Regions from separate parts of the Duganella dendranthematis genome, predicted to be linked through region 4. Evidence: predicted binding sites of a transcription regulator. Region 4 holds the regulator's gene; each other region holds the start of a gene.
What was found. The regulator LexA, encoded in region 4, represses DNA repair genes until DNA is damaged. The targets are predictions, from matches to a motif close to ACTGTATNNNNATACAGT.

Region 1 (4,208 bases), 150 kb from region 4:
CGATTTGCTGCAACGCCAGCCGCACTTTCCCGGGATGCCGGCGATCCTGCTGCAAGGCGCTGGCGACAACGTGGTCCGCCCCATCAACCAAATCCAGCTGGCGCGCCAAAGCATGCTGCTGAACCGCCTCACCGGCCCGGCCAAAGTCACGTTCAAACCGAAAGGCCGCCACAACGCGCACCAGCTGCACGACTTGTACGTCGGCCGCAAACTCATGCTGCGCATCGCCCACATCGAACAACTGGAACACGCCTGGAGCGGCGGCGATCCCGCGCTCGCCTTCAACGCCAAGGCCGGTCCCGACGCCAGCAAAATGCTGCTGGAATTCTTCTCGCGCCACCAGCGCTAGGCCTTACTTACAACAACAGGAAGGCCAGCGCCGCGACTGCGGTGGGGGCCAGCGCGCCGGCCAGCAGGCCGAGGGCGCCGATGGATTCGTCGCGGAAGCCGCGCCGCAACAGCGAGGCGCCGGCCGGATTCGGCGCGTTGGCGATCACTGTCAGGCCGCCGCCGGTGACGGCGCCGGCCATCAGCATGTATTGCGCATGCGGCGAGATGCCGTCGATCAGCGAGCCGAGATAGGTGAGGGCGGCGTTGTCGGTGATGGCCGTCAGGCTCATCGCGCCGAAGAACAGCGCCAGCGGCGACAGGCTTTCGACGATCGGTTGCAGCCACCATTGCTGCATTCCGCCCAGCACCACCAGCCCGGCCAGAAAGAAGCCGACCAGCAAGCCTTCCTTGATGATCAGCGGACTCTGGTAGCGCTGGTAGGCGGTGGTAAAGCCGAGGAACAGCATGAATATGCCGAGGAACAGTTCGACATGATGACCCAGCACCACCACTGCCGCCAGGAAGCCCAGATGGATCAGCGTCACGGCCCATGGCACCGCCGGCGCCTTGTCAGCCAAGGCGGCCGGTGCCGATGCCCGCAAATGCTTGCGCAGCATGAAGCTGATCACGGTGGCGTTGATCAGTACCGCGATCACGGCCTTCCATCCAAAGTGCGCCGCCATGTGGGCGGTGTCCCAATCCCAGGTGGCGGCCACCATCAGCACCGGCGGCGCGGCGTAGGCGGTCAGCATGCCGCCGATGGAAATGTTCACGAACAGCACGCCCAGCGCCGCATACTTCAACCATTCCGGCATGCCGTCGCGGAAGATGAGCGGCGCCAGCATCAGCGCCGCCAGCGTCATTGCGGCCGGCTCGGTGATCAGCGAACCGGTCAGCGGCACCAGCGCCAGGCCGAACCACACCAGCGCCAGTTCGGCCCGCACCGGCATCCATTGCGCCAGCGCCGACAAGACGCGCTGGACGAAGTCCATCACGGGGCGCGAAGCCGCCACCACCATCACCACAAACACAAACAGCGGCTCAGTGTACTGGCGCGATTCGGCGTAGGCGATGGCCGCCTGGCCGCCATTCAGCAAGGCCAGTGCAATCATCAAGATAAACGCCCAGAACCCGAACACCACCTCGACTTCGCCCAGCAGATGGAACAGGCCGGCATGACGCGGATGACGATGCGCCAGCTTCTCGAAAGACTTGGCGGCGAAGGTGTGAATCAGTGCCAGACCGAACAGGATTGCGCCTACCAGTTGTATCGTTTGCAAAGTGCTTCCTTTGATCATTTCTCCTGGGTACATGGTACAGCAAAGGCAAAAAAACCTTGTCAAACTACGGTGTAGATAGTACTGTGTATTTATACAGTATTTTTGCGGTACAATGCCATGATACACCCGGAAACCCTGCATCCGTCGCTCTGGCGCGCGGACCAACTGGCGCATAGCGCCACGCGCTGCGCGGACACAGGCTTTGCCGCCTTGTCCGCGCAGTTGCCGGGAGGCGGCTGGCCGCTGGGCACGCTGATCGATCTGCTGGTGCAGCAGCATGGCATTGGTGAACTGCGTTTGTTGCAGCCGGCCTTGGCCGCGCTGGACAAGCGTCCCATCGTGTTGCTGCAACCGCCGCATTTGCCGCAAGCGCTGGCGCTGGCCGCGCTGGGGCTGGAGCCGTCGCAACTGCTGTGGGTGCGCAGCGGCGCCAAGGCCAGCGATGCGCTGTGGGCGGCTGAACAAATCCTGCGCAGCGGCTGTTGCGGCGCGCTGCTGTTCTGGCAAAAGCAGGCGCGCGGCGAAACGCTGCGGCGGCTGCACCTGGCGGCGCAAAGCGGCGAGACCCTGTTCTGCATGGTGCGGCCGCTGGCGGCCGCGCAGGACGCGTCGCCGGCGCCGCTGCGGCTGTCGTTGAAACCGGCAGCGGGCGGGGTCGACATCGGCTTTGTCAAACGGCGCGGACCGCAACGCGATACGCCCTTGTTCTTACCTTTAACCCCTGCTTTGCTGCAACGCCATGCGCCTCTGGATCGCGATACACCTGCCACAGCTCCCGCTCGAAGTATTCTGCCCGCGCTGGTCAACTGACCAGGGCACGGTGGTGCTGGAGCAGGAGCGCGTGATCGCCCTGTCGGCGGCGGCGTATGAAGCCGGCGTACGGCGGGGCTTGCGGCGCGGCGGCGCCATCATGCTGGCGCCGCAAACGCAGTTCCAGCAGCGCTCGTTGCCGCTGGAAGCGGAAGCGTTGCAGGCCACCGCGCTGGCGCTGCTGCAATTTACGCCGCAACTGGCCGAGGCGGAAGAGGCCACGCTGCTATTGGATGTCGGCGCCAGCCTGCGCCTGTTTGGCGGCATTCGCGCGCTGTGCCATCGGGTGGCGCAGAGCGTGCGGGCGCTGGGCTTTACCGGCACGCTCAGCTGCGCGCCGACCGCGCGCGGCGCCTGGATGCTGGCGCGTAGCAACGCCGGCCGCAGCTTGACGATGGCCTCGCTTGAACGTCGTCTGGAGGGCTTGCCGCCCGGGCTGCTGCCGCCGGCGCGCGCCTATCTGGACTGGTTGGAAGGCATCGGTTGCCTGACCATCGGCCAACTGCGGAGCCTACCGCGTCCCGGCTTGCAGCGCCGTTGCGGTCGCGCTTTGCTGGACATGCTGGACGACGCCCACGGCGCCCGGCCGGAGCTGCACCAGTGGTTGGCGGCGCCGGCCAGTTTCCACGCCAAGCTGGAGCTGTTCGACCGCGTGGAAAATGCCGAAGCGCTGCTGTTCGGCGCGCACCGGCTGGTGCTGCAATTGACCGGCTGGCTGAGCGCGCACCAACTGGCGGTCGAGCGCATCCAGTTGCTGCTGGAGCACGAGCGCGGCCGCATCGCCGGCCCGCCCACAGTGGTGGAAATCATGCTGGCCGAACCGACCTGGAAAGACACGCATCTGGTGCGTCTGCTGAAGGAGCGGCTGGCCAAGCTGGAGTTGCCGGCGCCGGTCATCGGCCTGTGCCTGGAAGCGCCGCAGGTGCAGCCGATGGCGCCGCCCAGCGAATCGCTCTTTCCCGAACCGGGCGGCAGCAAGGAAGACTGGCAGCGCCTGCTGGAACTGCTGGCTGCGCGGCTGGGCGCGGACAACGTGCTGCAAGCCGCACCCAACGCCGACTACCGGCCCGAGCATGCCAACAGCTGGGTCAGCATCCAGACTAAAATCCGTCCGGCCGAAGCCCGCGCGCAACTGCCGCCGGACATCGGCAGCCTGCCGCGTCCGACCTGGCTGCTGCCCAAGCCGATTGCGCTGATGATGCGCGACCACCGCCCGTACTACGGCTCGCCGCTGCGCATCCGCTCCACCGGCGAGCGCATCGAATCAGGGTGGTGGGGCGCGATGCAGACGCGCGATTACTTCATGGCGCAAGGGGAGGACAACGCACACTACTGGCTGTTCAAGGAACGCGACAGCGGCGCGACGGAACCGGAAACGCGCTGGTATCTGCACGGATTGTTTGGATAAGACGTATCATGCGCTTTTTTGCTTTCACGTATCGACGTCATGAAGATAGGCCCGCTGTTACTGCCGTACACCGCGCTGTTGCTGTTGATCGTGGTAACGATCAGCTTTGCAATCGCCCGCTATTTCGACCGCCGCAATGAGCGCAAGATCGAGACGTCGATCACCATCATGTTTATTGTGGCGGTGCTGGTGGCGCGGCTGGCGTTTGTCCTGCGCTACCAGTCCTTGTATCTGAGTCATCTGTTGACCATTCTGGACATCCGCGATGGCGGCTGGGATGCGCAAAGCGGTGTCATCGCCGCGTGGGTGGTTGCGCTGGTGATATGGCAGCGTGATCGCACCATCCGCAAGGCCGTGGCGGTGACGGTTGGCGCAGCCAG
Region 2 (4,208 bases), 240 kb from region 4:
CACTGCGGTTGGGTGCAAGAACGTCGCGTCGGCGCTTTGCTTGCCGGCGTAGCCTTCCAGTTCCGCCGTAGCGCCCAGCTGGCGTGCCAGGAACGCGGCCAGATGGCGCGTGATGCCGGCGTCCTGCGCGTACGGCAGGCCAAGCTGCGTCAGGCCCGCGCGGGTACGCACAGCCGGACGCGCAGCAGCTTCCACTTGCGGGAAGAAGCCATCGAGAATAAAGGTCGTCACTTCATCGCGCGTCAACTCGGTGCGGATCGAACCGCCAATCAGCTTGGAGCCACGGCTTGGCACCACGATTGGCCAGGTAGCGATGGTGGCGTCAGCCAGCAGCTTTTCCTTGGCGGTGCGGCAGCCGTAGGTCAGCGCGCGCATCTGCCACGCGTCCAGCTGCGTGCCGGCGGCGGCCAGTTTGCGCGCCACCAGGTGTGCCAGCGCCAGGTCCATATTGTCGCCGCCGAGCAGAATGTGATCGCCGACCGCGATGCGGTGCGGTTCCAGCACGCCGTCGCGTTCCAGCACGGCGATCAGCGAAAAGTCGCTGGTGCCGCCGCCTACGTCCACCACCAGAATGACGTCGCCCGGTTTGACTTCCTTGCGCCAGCGGCCTTCGCTGCCTTGAATCCAGCTATACAGCGCGGCCTGCGGTTCTTCCAGCAGCGTGAGGTTGGTGTAGCCGGCGGCGCGTGCCGCGTCGGCGGTCAGTTCGCGCGCGCCCGGATCGAAGGAGGCAGGAATCGTCACCGTCACCGCCTGTTCGCCGAACGGCGCATCAGGGTAGGCCTGCTCCCAAGCCTTGCGCAGGTGGCTCAGATAACGGGTCGAGGCTTCCAGCGGCGACACGCGCGTGACTTCTTCCGGCGCGTCGTTCGGCAGCAGCGCGGAGCGGCGGTCGACGCCGGGATGGCTCAACCAGCTCTTGGCGCTCGACACCAGGCGGATCGGCGTGGTGGCGCCACGGCTACGCGCCATTTCGCCGGCCACGCCGGTAAGTTCTTCGGCGCTTTGCTGCCACGGCAGATTGTTCTCGCCTGGCGCCAGTTCGTCGGCGTGCGGCAGGTACAGGAAGGACGGCAGCAGCGGCAGTTCTTCGATGGTGCCCGGTGCTGTCAGCTGTGGAATCGCCAGCACGCCATGCTCGGTCTTTTCGCCTTCGCTGGCTTGCAGGTTGACATACGACAGCGCGCTGTGCGTGGTGCCTAGGTCGATGCCGATGGCGTAACGTGGATCGCTCATAGTTCCACCTCCGCCGGCGCCAGGATGGCCGCGTCATGGGCTTCCGCCAGTTTCGGCAGGCGTACTTCGGCCGAGCGCCAGCCGCGGTGACTCAGCGTGCCGCGGAACGGTGCTTTGCCGACCACGTTGCCAGTCAGGCGCACTGCGGCGGCGTCGAAGCCTTCCGCCAGTTCGACCCGGCTGCCTTCCGCTTCGCTGCGGATCGGCTGGATCGTGAAGTGCTCTTTCAGCACCTTGGCGCAGCCTTCGTGCACCACGCGCGCGGCGGCGCCGATGTCGGCGTCGGAATAAGCGCTGAGGTTTTCCTGGGTGAAGTCGATCAGGCGCGCTTCGCGCTGGAACAGCGACAGCAGTTGCAGCGCGGCGTCCGGCGTGGCGACGCGCAGCGTGACCGGTGCCGGTGCCGGTACGGGTGCAGGTGCAGGCGGCGCGACCGGTGCGGCCGCCGGTTGCGGTGCATCGTCAATGCGCGCCAGGCGTGCTGCATAGTCGGCATCGGACAGCGCGCGGAAGAAAGCGCCGATGGCGATGGAAATCCGGCTGAAGAAAGACGGCAGAGGTTGGCTCGAATTATTCATGTTATGGCTCACTGTAAGGTTGCCGAGCGCTGCGCTGAGCGCGCGCTGGGGCGAAGCCCGGCATGATACCAGCTTGCCCCGGCGCTCCCCAAGGATGCAAGCGGATTTCACTTGATATGGCGGCGGCGAAGGTCTAATATACTGTATATGTATACAGTATTTCGAGCGATGCCATGTCCCACGATGAAAACAACCAGCAGCAGGTAATGCTGCCACCGCCTTCGCTCAAGGCGCAAAAAGGGCGGGGGGCGGTGTCCAATATGCAGGGCCGTTACGAACTCAACGCGCGCGAAGCCTATGACGACGGCTGGGAACGCGAGGAAGAAGAGGAGCGTCCATGGAAAACCCACGTCACCGAGGAAATCTGCAAGTCCATCCTCAGTCGCAATGCATCGCCGGATTTGCCGTTCAGCGTGTCGCTCAATCCGTATCGTGGTTGCGAGCATGGCTGTATTTACTGCTTTGCGCGGCCTACGCACAGCTATCTGGGACTGTCTCCAGGGATGGACTTCGAGAGCAAGATCTTCGCCAAGATCAACGCGCCGGAAATGCTGCGGCGCGAACTGGCCAAGCCGGGCTACGAGCCGCAGTCGATCGCACTGGGCGTCAACACCGACGCCTACCAGCCCTGCGAACGCCAGTACAAGCTCACGCGCCGCGTGCTGGAAGTGTTACAGGAATGCCAGCATCCGGTAGGCCTGATCACCAAGAATTCGCTAATCGAACGCGACATCGACATCCTGTCGGCGATGGCGGCCAGGCAGCAGGCTGGCGTTGCCATCACGCTCACCACGCTGGACCCGGCCATCGCCCGTACGCTGGAGCCGCGCGCGGCAGCCCCGGCGCGTCGCCTGCGCACCATCCGCACACTGACCGACGCCGGTATTCCCGTGGCAGTCAGTATCGCGCCCATCATCCCCTTCATTACGGAGCCGGACATCGAGCGGATACTGGAGGCGGTCAAGGAGGCTGGCGCCATCAGCGCGCACTACACGGTGCTGCGGCTGCCGTGGGAAGTGGCGCCGCTGTTCAAGGAATGGCTGCAAGCGCATTTCCCCGAGCGGGCGCAGCGGGTGATGAATCGCGTGCGTGAAATGCGCGGCGGTAAAGACTACGACAGCAACTTCGACACCCGCATGAAGGGCGAGGGCGTGTGGGCAGAGCTGATACGGCAGCGCGTCAAGATCGCCTCGGAGCGGCTGGGGCTGACGGGCCACGGCAGCCGCTTCCACCACATGGATGCGTCGCAGTTCACCCGGCCACTGGTGGTGCCACCGCTGGGCGCGCGCGCCAAGGCGGCGGCCGATGCGGGGCAGCTGGATTTATTTTAATCGTAATGCAGCGAGATGGCGTTCGATCTCGAACACGTGCTGGTCGTGGCGGCCCAGTTCGCGCAGGGCGCTGGCCAGGTGGTTGAGGTAGTCGCTATTGGGGCCGCTTGGGCCGGCGGCGCGGGCGATGTGGGCGGCTATCTCCTGCTCGGAGGCGGCACCGAGGAAGGCGGTGTTGTCCGGCGTGGCGATGTAGACCAGGCCTTCGACTTCACCCTCGTCTTCAAAGGTGATGGACAGAGGCAGCCGCAGATAGCCGTTTTTTTCGCGGTGGTCCAGGTGAACGAACACCTCCGGCGTGATCAGGTAGGCCATGCCGTGGCAGATGGCGCCTGGCTCTTCGATCAGCGTAACCACGCGGCCTGGTGCTTCCGGCGTGCCGCGATGGTCGTGCGAGCCTTGCCAGAAGCGCCGCGTCCAACCGGCAATGCTGGCCGGCCGGCGTTGCAGGTAGGGGAAGTCAGCCTTGTAGATCAAGGAGCCGTAGCCAAACAGCCAAACGCTGTGATGGCCGTCAAACTTGTCCATCAATTGATTGATGGCGATGGTGTCCGCAGTCATACCGCTATTATAAAACAGCGGTAGCGCTAACATCAGCGCGCGTGTTAAAGCGCCAGTGCTGCTGGCAGATCGGCCAGCTGGCGTACCACGTGCAGGCGGCGGACGCCCATGAAATCGAAGGCGGCTTTGAGCAGCACTTCGTGTTGACCGACCAGTTTCGCTTCGGACTCCAGGCCCATCACGGCGCAGCCGGAAGTGACCAGGATCAGGTGCGGATCGGCGCGGCCCTGGCCGGTGGCAGTATGCAGTTCCAGCAGGCGGTCCAGCCACGCCTTGAGCGTCGACGGGACGGAGAAGTTGTGCATGGGGGCGCCCAGCACCACCACGTCGGCTTCCTGGAATTCCCGCAGCAGCGAGGCGCTTTGCAGGGCTTCGGCGCGCAGTTCGGCGTTCATCGGAATCTCGGCGTCCCAGCGCTGGCTGATCACTTGCAACAGCGGGCCGCTGGCGTGTGACAGCGGCGAGGCAGCGAGGTCGCGGTACAGGACGGTGGCCTGTTCGT
Region 3 (4,208 bases), 1.5 Mb from region 4:
CCAGCGCCGCCACCTGCACCACGCTCAGTGCGGCGATCTGGTCCGCACTCAAGGCCGCCATCAGCGCGGTGCTGGCGGCGCCGGCGGCATTCAGCACGGCCGGGCGCAGCGCCGGCAGTTGCGCCAGCGTGAGCTCGGCGATGTCCGCCGTGGTCCACGCCGCCACCTGCTGCGAGGTCAGATTGGCGATCTGCAGTGTGGTCAATCCGACAGGGCCGCTCATAGGAAGTTCCTCTTTTGATAAGACTTTTCACTATAGCAGAATTTGTCGTACTTTCCTCACGGCAATGCACATATTTTTCGTATTTATCAACTAAAAAATGCCGCGAAATCAACGACTTCGCGGCATTTGTAACTAAAAGGCAAGGAAAAGGGCTTACGCCTTGGCTTCGCCGCCCAGTGCTTCCACCACGTCGGCCATCAGCTTGGCCAGTTCGCCGGTCATCAGCATGAAATCGCCGTCGAAGCGCTCGTCGTCATTGCGCACGCCGGCGTCTTTTTCGCTCAGCACGTCGAGTGGCTTGACGCCCTTGATCGCCAGCGATTCGGTCAGCACGAAGGAAATCTTGCTGTCCCAGGTCATGGCCAGGCGGGTGCACTGCTTGCCGGCGGCGATGTGGCGGCGCACTTCTTCCGGGTCCAGCGAATGCTTGACGTAACGTACCGCCGCCTTGCTCTCGCCGGTGGCGCGCAGTTCGGTGTCCATGTCGACCGTGAAACCGGCCGGCGCTTCATCGGTTTGCAGCCATTCGGTCATCACGCCCACCGGCGAGCGCTGCACGCGCAGGCTTTCCAGCGGCATGCGGTCGACCGCTTTCAACAGCAGCTTGATGACTTCGTCGGCCTTGGCCGGGCTGGCGGCATCCACCACCAGCCAGCCGTTGACCGGGTCGATCCAGGTCCAGACGTTGCCGCGGATCGAGAACGCGCGCGGCAGCAGTTCGTCGGCCACGCGCTCCTTCAGTTCCTTCATGGCCTTCTTGCCCGGCGCAAAGCCCTGGGCTTCTTCCATTTCGGCGGCGCGCGCCTTAGCGACTTGGTTGATGACGCTGGACGGCAGCAATTTTTTTTCGGTGCCGAGCACGATCAGCATCTGCTTGTTGACCACGTGCACCAGGCCGCCGTTAGGACGGGGCTTGTCCCAGCCCTGGCGCAGCAGCTCGTTGCTGCTGGCCGGCGTGAACGCATTCGACGACAGCGCTTCTTCCAGTTGTTCGGGAGTGTAGGCCCAAGGGGCCGGCAGACGGTAAATCTGTAGATTCTTGAACCACATAAAGTTGACTGGCCTTGTTTCGGAAATTGCAAAAGGAGCGCCATTTTACACGCTGCCGCAGCCCTGGTCTCAGGCGAATAGATCGCCCTGCACCGGCTGTTGCGCGCTGGCCATGGCGCCGGGAGGTTCGAGCGTGCTGGCACGCACGCCCAGCAGGCGCAGCTTGCGCTGCAGCGGCACCCGCTTCAGGCATTCGCGCGCCGCCTGCAGGATCGCGGCCGGTTCGGCCACCGCCTGCGGCAGCGTCACGTTGCGGCTGACGATCTGGAAATCGTCGTACCGCAGCTTGATGCTGATGGTGCGGCTGACGTAATCCTTGCGCTTCAGATCGTCCGCCAGCCGCTCGCACAGCGTCGTCAGGATGCCGGACAAGGTGGCCCGGTCCTGGCGCGCATGAAGGTCGCGCTCGAAGGTGGTTTCGCGCGACATCGACTTGCTCTCGCGGCTGGTGGAAATTTCGCGCTCGTCAATCCCCTGCGCCACCCGCGCCAGCCACGCCGCGTAATGCGCGCCGAAATAATCCTGCAACAAGCCCTGGTCGGCCTGCGCCAGCTGGCCCACCGTCTCGATGCCCAGCGAGGCCAGCTTTTCGGTGGCCTTGGGGCCGATGCCGTTGACCTTGCGCACGCCCAGCGGCCAGATGCGGGTGGGAATATCGTCAAAGCCCAGCAGCGTCAGGCCGTTCGGCTTGTCCAGATCCGAACAGATTTTCGACAGCAGCTTGTTGGGCGTGATGCCGACCGAACAGGTGAGACCGGTGGCGTCCTGCACCGCCTGCTTGATGCGGGCGCCGATCTCCTGCGTCTCGCCATCCACATGGGTCAGGTCGACGAAGATTTCATCGATGCCGCGGTCTTCGATATCCGGCGCGATGCTGGCCACCGCCTGCTTGAACAGGCGCGAATAATGGCGGTAAGAGTCAAAGTTGGCCGGCAGCAGGATGGCGTCCGGCGCCAGCTTGGCCGCCTTCATCATGCCCATCGCCGAACCGACACCAAACGCGCGCGCCTCGTAGGTGGCGGTGGTGATGACGCCGCGGCCGACGTAATCGCGCAGGCGCTTGAAGACGTACGAGCCATCGTCACGCTGCTCGGGATCGTAGCCGCGGCCGCCGATTACCACCGGCTGGCCGCGCAGCTGCGGATAGCGCAACAACTCCACTGACGCAAAGAAAGCGTCCATGTCGATATGGGCAATGCGGCGCGCGGTGTCGGCCATAATACACAAATAATACTGTAAATACGTACAGTATCCACCGAAAATCGCCGGCATGCAAGTTGCCAATGCTACACTCGTTGCATGACCAGATGCCTGTCCACTTTGTTGATAGCTTTATGGCTGTCATTCACTGCTGCGCAGGCGGTGCCGCTGGACCCTGCCTGCCCACCGGCGCGGGTTGGCGTCAGCGATCTCGGTTATTCATCCTACCTCGACGGCACGGTGATTCGCGGCAGTAATATCGACGTGCTGGCCGAAATCCAGCTGCGCAGCGGCTGCCAGCTCAACGTGCGCTGGTATCCGCGCAGCCGCCAGCAAGCGCTGTTCTTAAGCAATGAACTGGAAATGACCGGCGCCTCGCTACGCACGGCCGAGCGTGACCGCTACGGCACCTGGCTGCCTTACACCTGGACCCGCTTCGAACTGGTTCTGCTGGGAACGGACGCCGGCAAGTTCCGCAGCCTGGCCGACTTCGTCGAGCACAGTACCGCGCGCCTGAACATCACGCGCGGCATCTTCTACACCGCCGACGCGCAGCGTCAGCTGGACCGGCTGCAGCAGCAAGGCCGGCTCGAATATGTCAGCGATTTCGGCGTGGTGTTCCGCAAGATCAAGGCCGGCCGCGCCGAAGGCACGCTGGCCCCGGCCACCATCCACCTGCTGAACCAGCGCCTGTTCGGCCTGACCGCCAAGATGAGCGCGACCCCGGTCAGCGAATCGCCGCGCATGATGGTCGGCCTGTACGTATCGAAGAAAGTACCGCAGCCCATCTTGCAACGCTATGCCGACGCACTGCGTTCGATTGTGGTCGACGGCACCATGCAGACATTCTACGAACGCTACCTCGGCGCCGACATTTCGCACCGGTTATTCGCCGACGGCACCCGCGAGCTGCTCAACGCGCTGCCGCCGCCACGCTAAAACAATTTTCTAAATTATTTACAAAACCCCTTGCGGAACCGAATCGGCGTCCTATAGAATACGGCCTCGTTCAGCAGTTGTCGCAGTTAAATGAAACAAGGCTGATAAGTTTTCTGGGTGCTTAGCTCAGTTGGTAGAGCGGCGCCCTTACAAGGCGTAGGTCGGGAGTTCGAGCCTCTCAGCACCCACCAGCTAAACTTATAAACAACGAATTGGAGCGGTAGTTCAGTTGGTTAGAATACCGGCCTGTCACGCCGGGGGTCGCGGGTTCGAGTCCCGTCCGCTCCGCCAATATTCAGAAGAAGGGCCCGATGTTCGCATCGGGCCTTTTTTTCATTTGCATTTCAGAATTAGCATGTAAGCTGATCGGCAATGAAAAATGCTTATCTCCATTTCCGTCTACGCCTGGCACGGCACGCGCTGCTGCATTTCGCCGCCAGCCTGAAAAGCTCCCTCGAATATATTTTGCTCGGCTTTGGCCCGGTGCTGATTGGCCTGATCGCCGTCATCGCCCTGCCCGGCCTGTTTGCCGCCGGCCAGCCGTGGCCGCAAGCGCTCAGCCTGTTCGCCGGCCAGACGCTGCTGGGTGCCTTGCCGGTCTGGCTGTTGCGCAAGCGCCTGCATCCGGCGGCGGTGATGCTATGGAGCCGGCCGCTGCCGATTTCGCCGCGCAGCAAATGGCAGGCCGACGCCGCCGTCGCCGGTCTGATCGTCGGTCCGCTGAGCCTGGTCTACGCCCTTTCCACCGCGATCTGGTTTTTCCAGTGGCCGGACTGGCTGCGCCCGATCGCAGCGC
Region 4 (4,208 bases):
CATCGAGCACGGTTCGCTGCACAAGCCTATCCATACCTCGGTGGCCTTCGGCTACGCCGATGCGCGTCAGCTGGCGTCGGTTTTCCAGGGCAAGGAACCGGGCTTCCGCTACGGCCGCCAGGGCAACCCGACCATCTCGGCCCTGGAAGACAAGGTCAACAAGATGGAGCAGGGTGTCGGCACCATCTGCTTCGCCACCGGCATGGGCGCGATCGGCGCCGTGGTGCAGGCGTTGTTGCGCACGGGTGATCATGTGGTGTCGTCGGCCTTCTTGTTCGGTAATACCAACAGCCTGTGGCAGACCGCCATGAGCCAGGGCATCGGCGTGTCCTTCGTGGACGCGACCGATGTGGCCAATGTGGAAGCGGCCATCACCGAGAACACCCGCGTGGTCTTCGTGGAAACCATCGCCAATCCGCGCACGCAAGTGGCGGACCTGAAGCGCATCGGCGAACTGTGCCAGGCGCGCGGCATCCTGTACGTGGTGGACAACACCATGACCACGCCCTACCTGTTCCTGCCGAAAGCGGTGGGGGCGGGCCTGGTGGTTAACGCGCTGACCAAGTCGATCGGCGGCCACGGCAATGCGCTGGGCGGCAGCCTGACCGACACCGGCGCCTACGACTGGACCCGCTTCCCCAATATCTACGAGAACTACAAGAAAGCCGCGCCGCTGCAATGGGGGCTGGCGCAGATCCGCGCCAAGGCGCTGCGCGACTTCGGCTCCTCGCTGGCGCCGGACGCCGCGCACCACATCGCGGTCGGCGCCGAAACGCTGGCCCTGCGCATGCAGCGCACCACCGCCAACGCGCTGGCGCTGGCCGAGTTGCTGGAGAAGGATGAGCGCGTCGCCGCAGTATACTATCCGGGCCTGCAGTCGCATCCGCAGCACGCCATCAGTTCGGAACTGTTCCGCGCGCACGGCTCGCTGCTGAGCTTTGAACTGAAGGATGGCCTGGACTGCTTCGACTTCCTGAACCGCCTCAAGCTGGCGATTCCGGCATCCAATCTGGGCGACAACCGCACGTTGATCATCCCGGTCGCGCACACCATCTTCTACGAGATGGGCGCCGAACGCCGCGCCTCGATGGGCATTGCCGAATCGCTGATCCGCGTCTCGGTCGGCATCGAAGACACCGCCGATCTGCTGGATGATTTCTGCACCGCCCTCGAAGGCTGCTAATTGCTTTTGCCCCCGGTGGCGAATAACCAACGGGCGATATGTTTAGTTTGCTCAAAGTTACCTTCTTGGATAGACTTGATTTTTAAGCACTTAAGTCGAGGGGTAACCATGAAAGCCGCTTTTTTACTGATGGCCGCGCTGGCCGTGGGCAATGTCGCACTGGCTGACGAATTGACCGACGCCAACAAGCTGATGGAAGCGAAGAATTATGCGGGCGCGATGCCGCTGTATGTGAAGCTGGCGTCGGCCGGTAATCCTGCAGCGCAGTTCCGGTTGGGCGAGATTTACTGGTATGGCGAAGGTATGCCTGCCGATACCGCCAAGGGTGACGAGTGGTTCCGCAAAGCGAGTGCCGCCGGCTACGCCGAGGCCAAGGCCGCCCTGACGCTGACCACACAACGCCAGGCCCGTCAAAAAGACATCGACTACTACGTGCAGGGTTATGACGGCGCCGATGTGGCCCTGTCCAATGCCAAATGCGTCACGCCGGACATTCCGGCACGCTCGACCAACAAGCAGGAAATCAAAGGGGTCGGGGATGGCATCGATGCCTGGATGACCTGCTACAACGGCTTCGTGCAAAAGCTACAGGAGTTGCTGCCAGCCGGAAAGGCGATTCCCGCCGACCTGTCCAACCTGATGACCGATGCCGAGATTGGCCGCGCTTCGGCGCAGATGGACCGCGCCTACAGCGCAGTGATTCAGGATGCCCGGCGTCAGGCCGACAAAATCGTTGCCGCGCGCACTGCATGGCAGGCTGGCACCAATGAGTATGTCAGCACGGAGAACGAGCGTACAGCCCGTCACAAGGAAATGCGCGATCGCGAAATACTGGACTTCGCGACCGCATCCGGATCGGTGCGGGATGTCGCACCGAACAACATCAAGCGTTAGTGCCAGGTGCGCATCAGGCCGACCGCCAGGCCTTCCAGCGCGAACTCGTCCGCTTCCGGATCGACGGTGATGATCTTGAAGTCCGGATTTTCCGGCAGCAGTTCGATCAGGCCGCCGGTCTTGCGGTAGCGCTTGACCGTGACGTCGTTGCCGATGCGGGCGACGACGATCTGGCCGTTCTTGGCGCTATCGACTTTTTTCACGGCCAGCAGGTCACCGTCCATGATGCCGGCGTCGCGCATCGATTCCCCGCGTACCTTCAGCAAATAATCCGGCTTGGCGGCGAACATGGCCGGGTCGACGTTGTAGTTGGTTTCCAGGTTTTCTTGCGCCAGGATCGGCGAGCCAGCGGCCACGCGGCCGATCAGCGGCAGCGACATCATCAGCGCGGCCGGAATTTTCGACGCGGCCGGTTCGGCGTGCACGCCCAGCAGACGGATGCCGCGTGAGGTGCCGGCGGCGATTTCAATCGCACCCTTGCGGGCCAGCGCCTGCAAGTGTTCCTCGGCGGCGTTGGCGGACTTGAAGCCCAGTTCATTGGCGATCTCGGCGCGCGTCGGCGGGAAGCCGGTGTTTTCGATCGCGTCCTTGATCAGATTCAGGATTTGTTCCTGGCGGGCGGTGAGCTTAAGCATGGGGTACGGTGAGCCTGTGTATATAGACAGTCTGTATTTTTGTACAGTATGCCTTGAAATGCAAGGGAATTTGTTGCCTCGGACGAAATAAATTCACTTGGTGCGCCAGGCGGTCACTCCCTCTGTCAACGTCACCAGCGCGTCGTTGCGCTTGCCGTCGCGCTCGACGATCACGCGCGCGGTCGGCGTCGATGCCGTGCGCGGCGCCAAATGCAGCGTGATGGCGCCGTTGCGGATGTCGATATCGGCGCTGTCGATCTTGCCGGCTTCCAGCGTGATCCAGGTGCGGGTCGAGGCGACAAACAGGCGACTGCGGGCGCTGTCCTTCGGCGTGATGTGCAGCGTGGCGCCGTCATTGCGCAGGTTGGCGCCAAAGGCCAGCCAGCCGAACACCGGATCGTTGAGAACGTAGGTGGCGGTGGCGTAGGCGTGGCCGTAGAAGCCCATGCCGTAGTCGCCGCTGTAGGCGTCCCAGCGCATCATGTCCGGCCAGGCGTGGAACGCGGCCGAGGCAAAGCCTTGCTGGTCGATATTGGTGATGCCGCCCAACAGGCCACCGTACGCCACGCGCAGCAGGTGCAGGTCGGTCGGGTTGGCGCGGTAGGCGGCAAACAACGGCACCGCGTTCAGCGTCGAGCCGTAGTGGTGCAGCTGGCGTTCGATGCGGCGCGTCTTGCCGCCGTACAGGAAGTCCCAGTAGCGGCGGGCGTTGCCGTTATAGCCCCAGCTTGGCAGCGTCGGGTCGTAGCCGAGGATGACCTCGCGCGTGATGTCGGCCTGCTTCTGGTAGCCGAAATAGCGCATCCAGGCGTAGACCTCGGCCTGGCCCGTCGAGTCCCACGCCATCTCGCTGCCGAACGGGTAGGCCAGCGAGCGCCAGTGGTCGGCGCGCTGCTTCATCAGGCGTTCCATATTGGCGGCTTCGGCTTGCAGGCCTTCACGTTGCAGGTCTTGCAGGATGTCGACGAAGACGTCGCCTTCCATCAACCCGAACTGCGCGTATTCGGGCGCGTCGCGCTCCATCGCCACCACGGTCTGGTAGGCGTGTTGCAGATACCAGCGCCAGTCGTGCGCGGTGACCAGGCCGCTGTGGTTGCGCGCCAGGCGGTACAGCACCCAGTGGCCGATCGCCACGTGCGGATAGTTGTAGGCGCGGCCGAGGTCGCCGGCATCCTTCTTGTTCCACGAGGTCCAGCTCTTCCAGTCTTGCGTGGCGCCGTAATAGGCCGGGAAGGCTTGCGGATCGTAGTAGAACAGGCTCTTGCGCACAGCGCCGGCCTGCGGGCCTTCCGCTACTTGCAGTTTGCCGAGCACGGTCTCGTTGACCAGGCGTTCCAGCCTGGCCACCTCGGCCGCGTCCGGATTGTCGAGTTGTTTCATGATGGCCGCGACCCAGCTGCCGGCGCCGCCTTCGTCGCTCATGCCGGAGATCCACACGCGGGTGTCGTCGGTGACGATGCGTTTGGCGTCGTTGTCGTAGGTCAGGATCGCCGGCG

Region 1: a site for LexA is predicted at 1,691-1,708, ahead of imuA (translesion DNA synthesis-associated protein ImuA). Genes of this name have one in related genera too.
Region 2: a site for LexA is predicted at 1,955-1,972, ahead of HH213_RS02080 (PA0069 family radical SAM protein). Genes of this name have one in related genera too.
Region 3: a site for LexA is predicted at 2,506-2,523, ahead of dinB (DNA polymerase IV). Genes of this name have one in related genera too.

The regions. Positions count from the first base shown of each region.
Region 1 covers NZ_CP051684.1:814,255-818,462, reverse strand. The annotation lists gene HH213_RS03860 (extracellular catalytic domain type 1 short-chain-length polyhydroxyalkanoate depolymerase) at 1-349, shown strand, start outside; gene HH213_RS03855 (putative Na+/H+ antiporter) at 357-1,610, opposite strand; gene imuA (translesion DNA synthesis-associated protein ImuA) at 1,728-2,420, shown strand; gene HH213_RS03845 (Y-family DNA polymerase) at 2,350-3,828, shown strand; gene HH213_RS03840 (TlpA disulfide reductase family protein) at 3,868-4,208, shown strand, end outside.
Region 2 covers NZ_CP051684.1:419,388-423,595, reverse strand. The annotation lists gene HH213_RS02090 (Hsp70 family protein) at 1-1,236, opposite strand, end outside; gene HH213_RS02085 (DUF2760 domain-containing protein) at 1,233-1,814, opposite strand; gene HH213_RS02080 (PA0069 family radical SAM protein) at 1,988-3,145, shown strand; gene HH213_RS02075 (gamma-glutamylcyclotransferase) at 3,137-3,706, opposite strand; gene HH213_RS02070 (NAD(P)H-dependent oxidoreductase) at 3,751-4,208, opposite strand, start outside.
Region 3 covers NZ_CP051684.1:2,206,080-2,210,287, forward strand. The annotation lists gene HH213_RS10070 (beta strand repeat-containing protein) at 1-223, opposite strand, end outside; gene HH213_RS10075 (recombination-associated protein RdgC) at 377-1,273, opposite strand; gene dinB (DNA polymerase IV) at 1,343-2,491, opposite strand; gene HH213_RS10085 (substrate-binding periplasmic protein) at 2,594-3,412, shown strand; tRNA gene HH213_RS10090 (tRNA-Val) at 3,528-3,603, shown strand; tRNA gene HH213_RS10095 (tRNA-Asp) at 3,627-3,703, shown strand; gene HH213_RS10100 (hypothetical protein) at 3,785-4,208, shown strand, end outside.
Region 4 covers NZ_CP051684.1:664,317-668,524, reverse strand. The annotation lists gene HH213_RS03145 (cystathionine gamma-synthase family protein) at 1-1,183, shown strand, start outside; gene HH213_RS03140 (SEL1-like repeat protein) at 1,292-2,077, shown strand; gene lexA (transcriptional repressor LexA) at 2,074-2,712, opposite strand; gene HH213_RS03130 (DUF5695 domain-containing protein) at 2,806-4,208, opposite strand, start outside.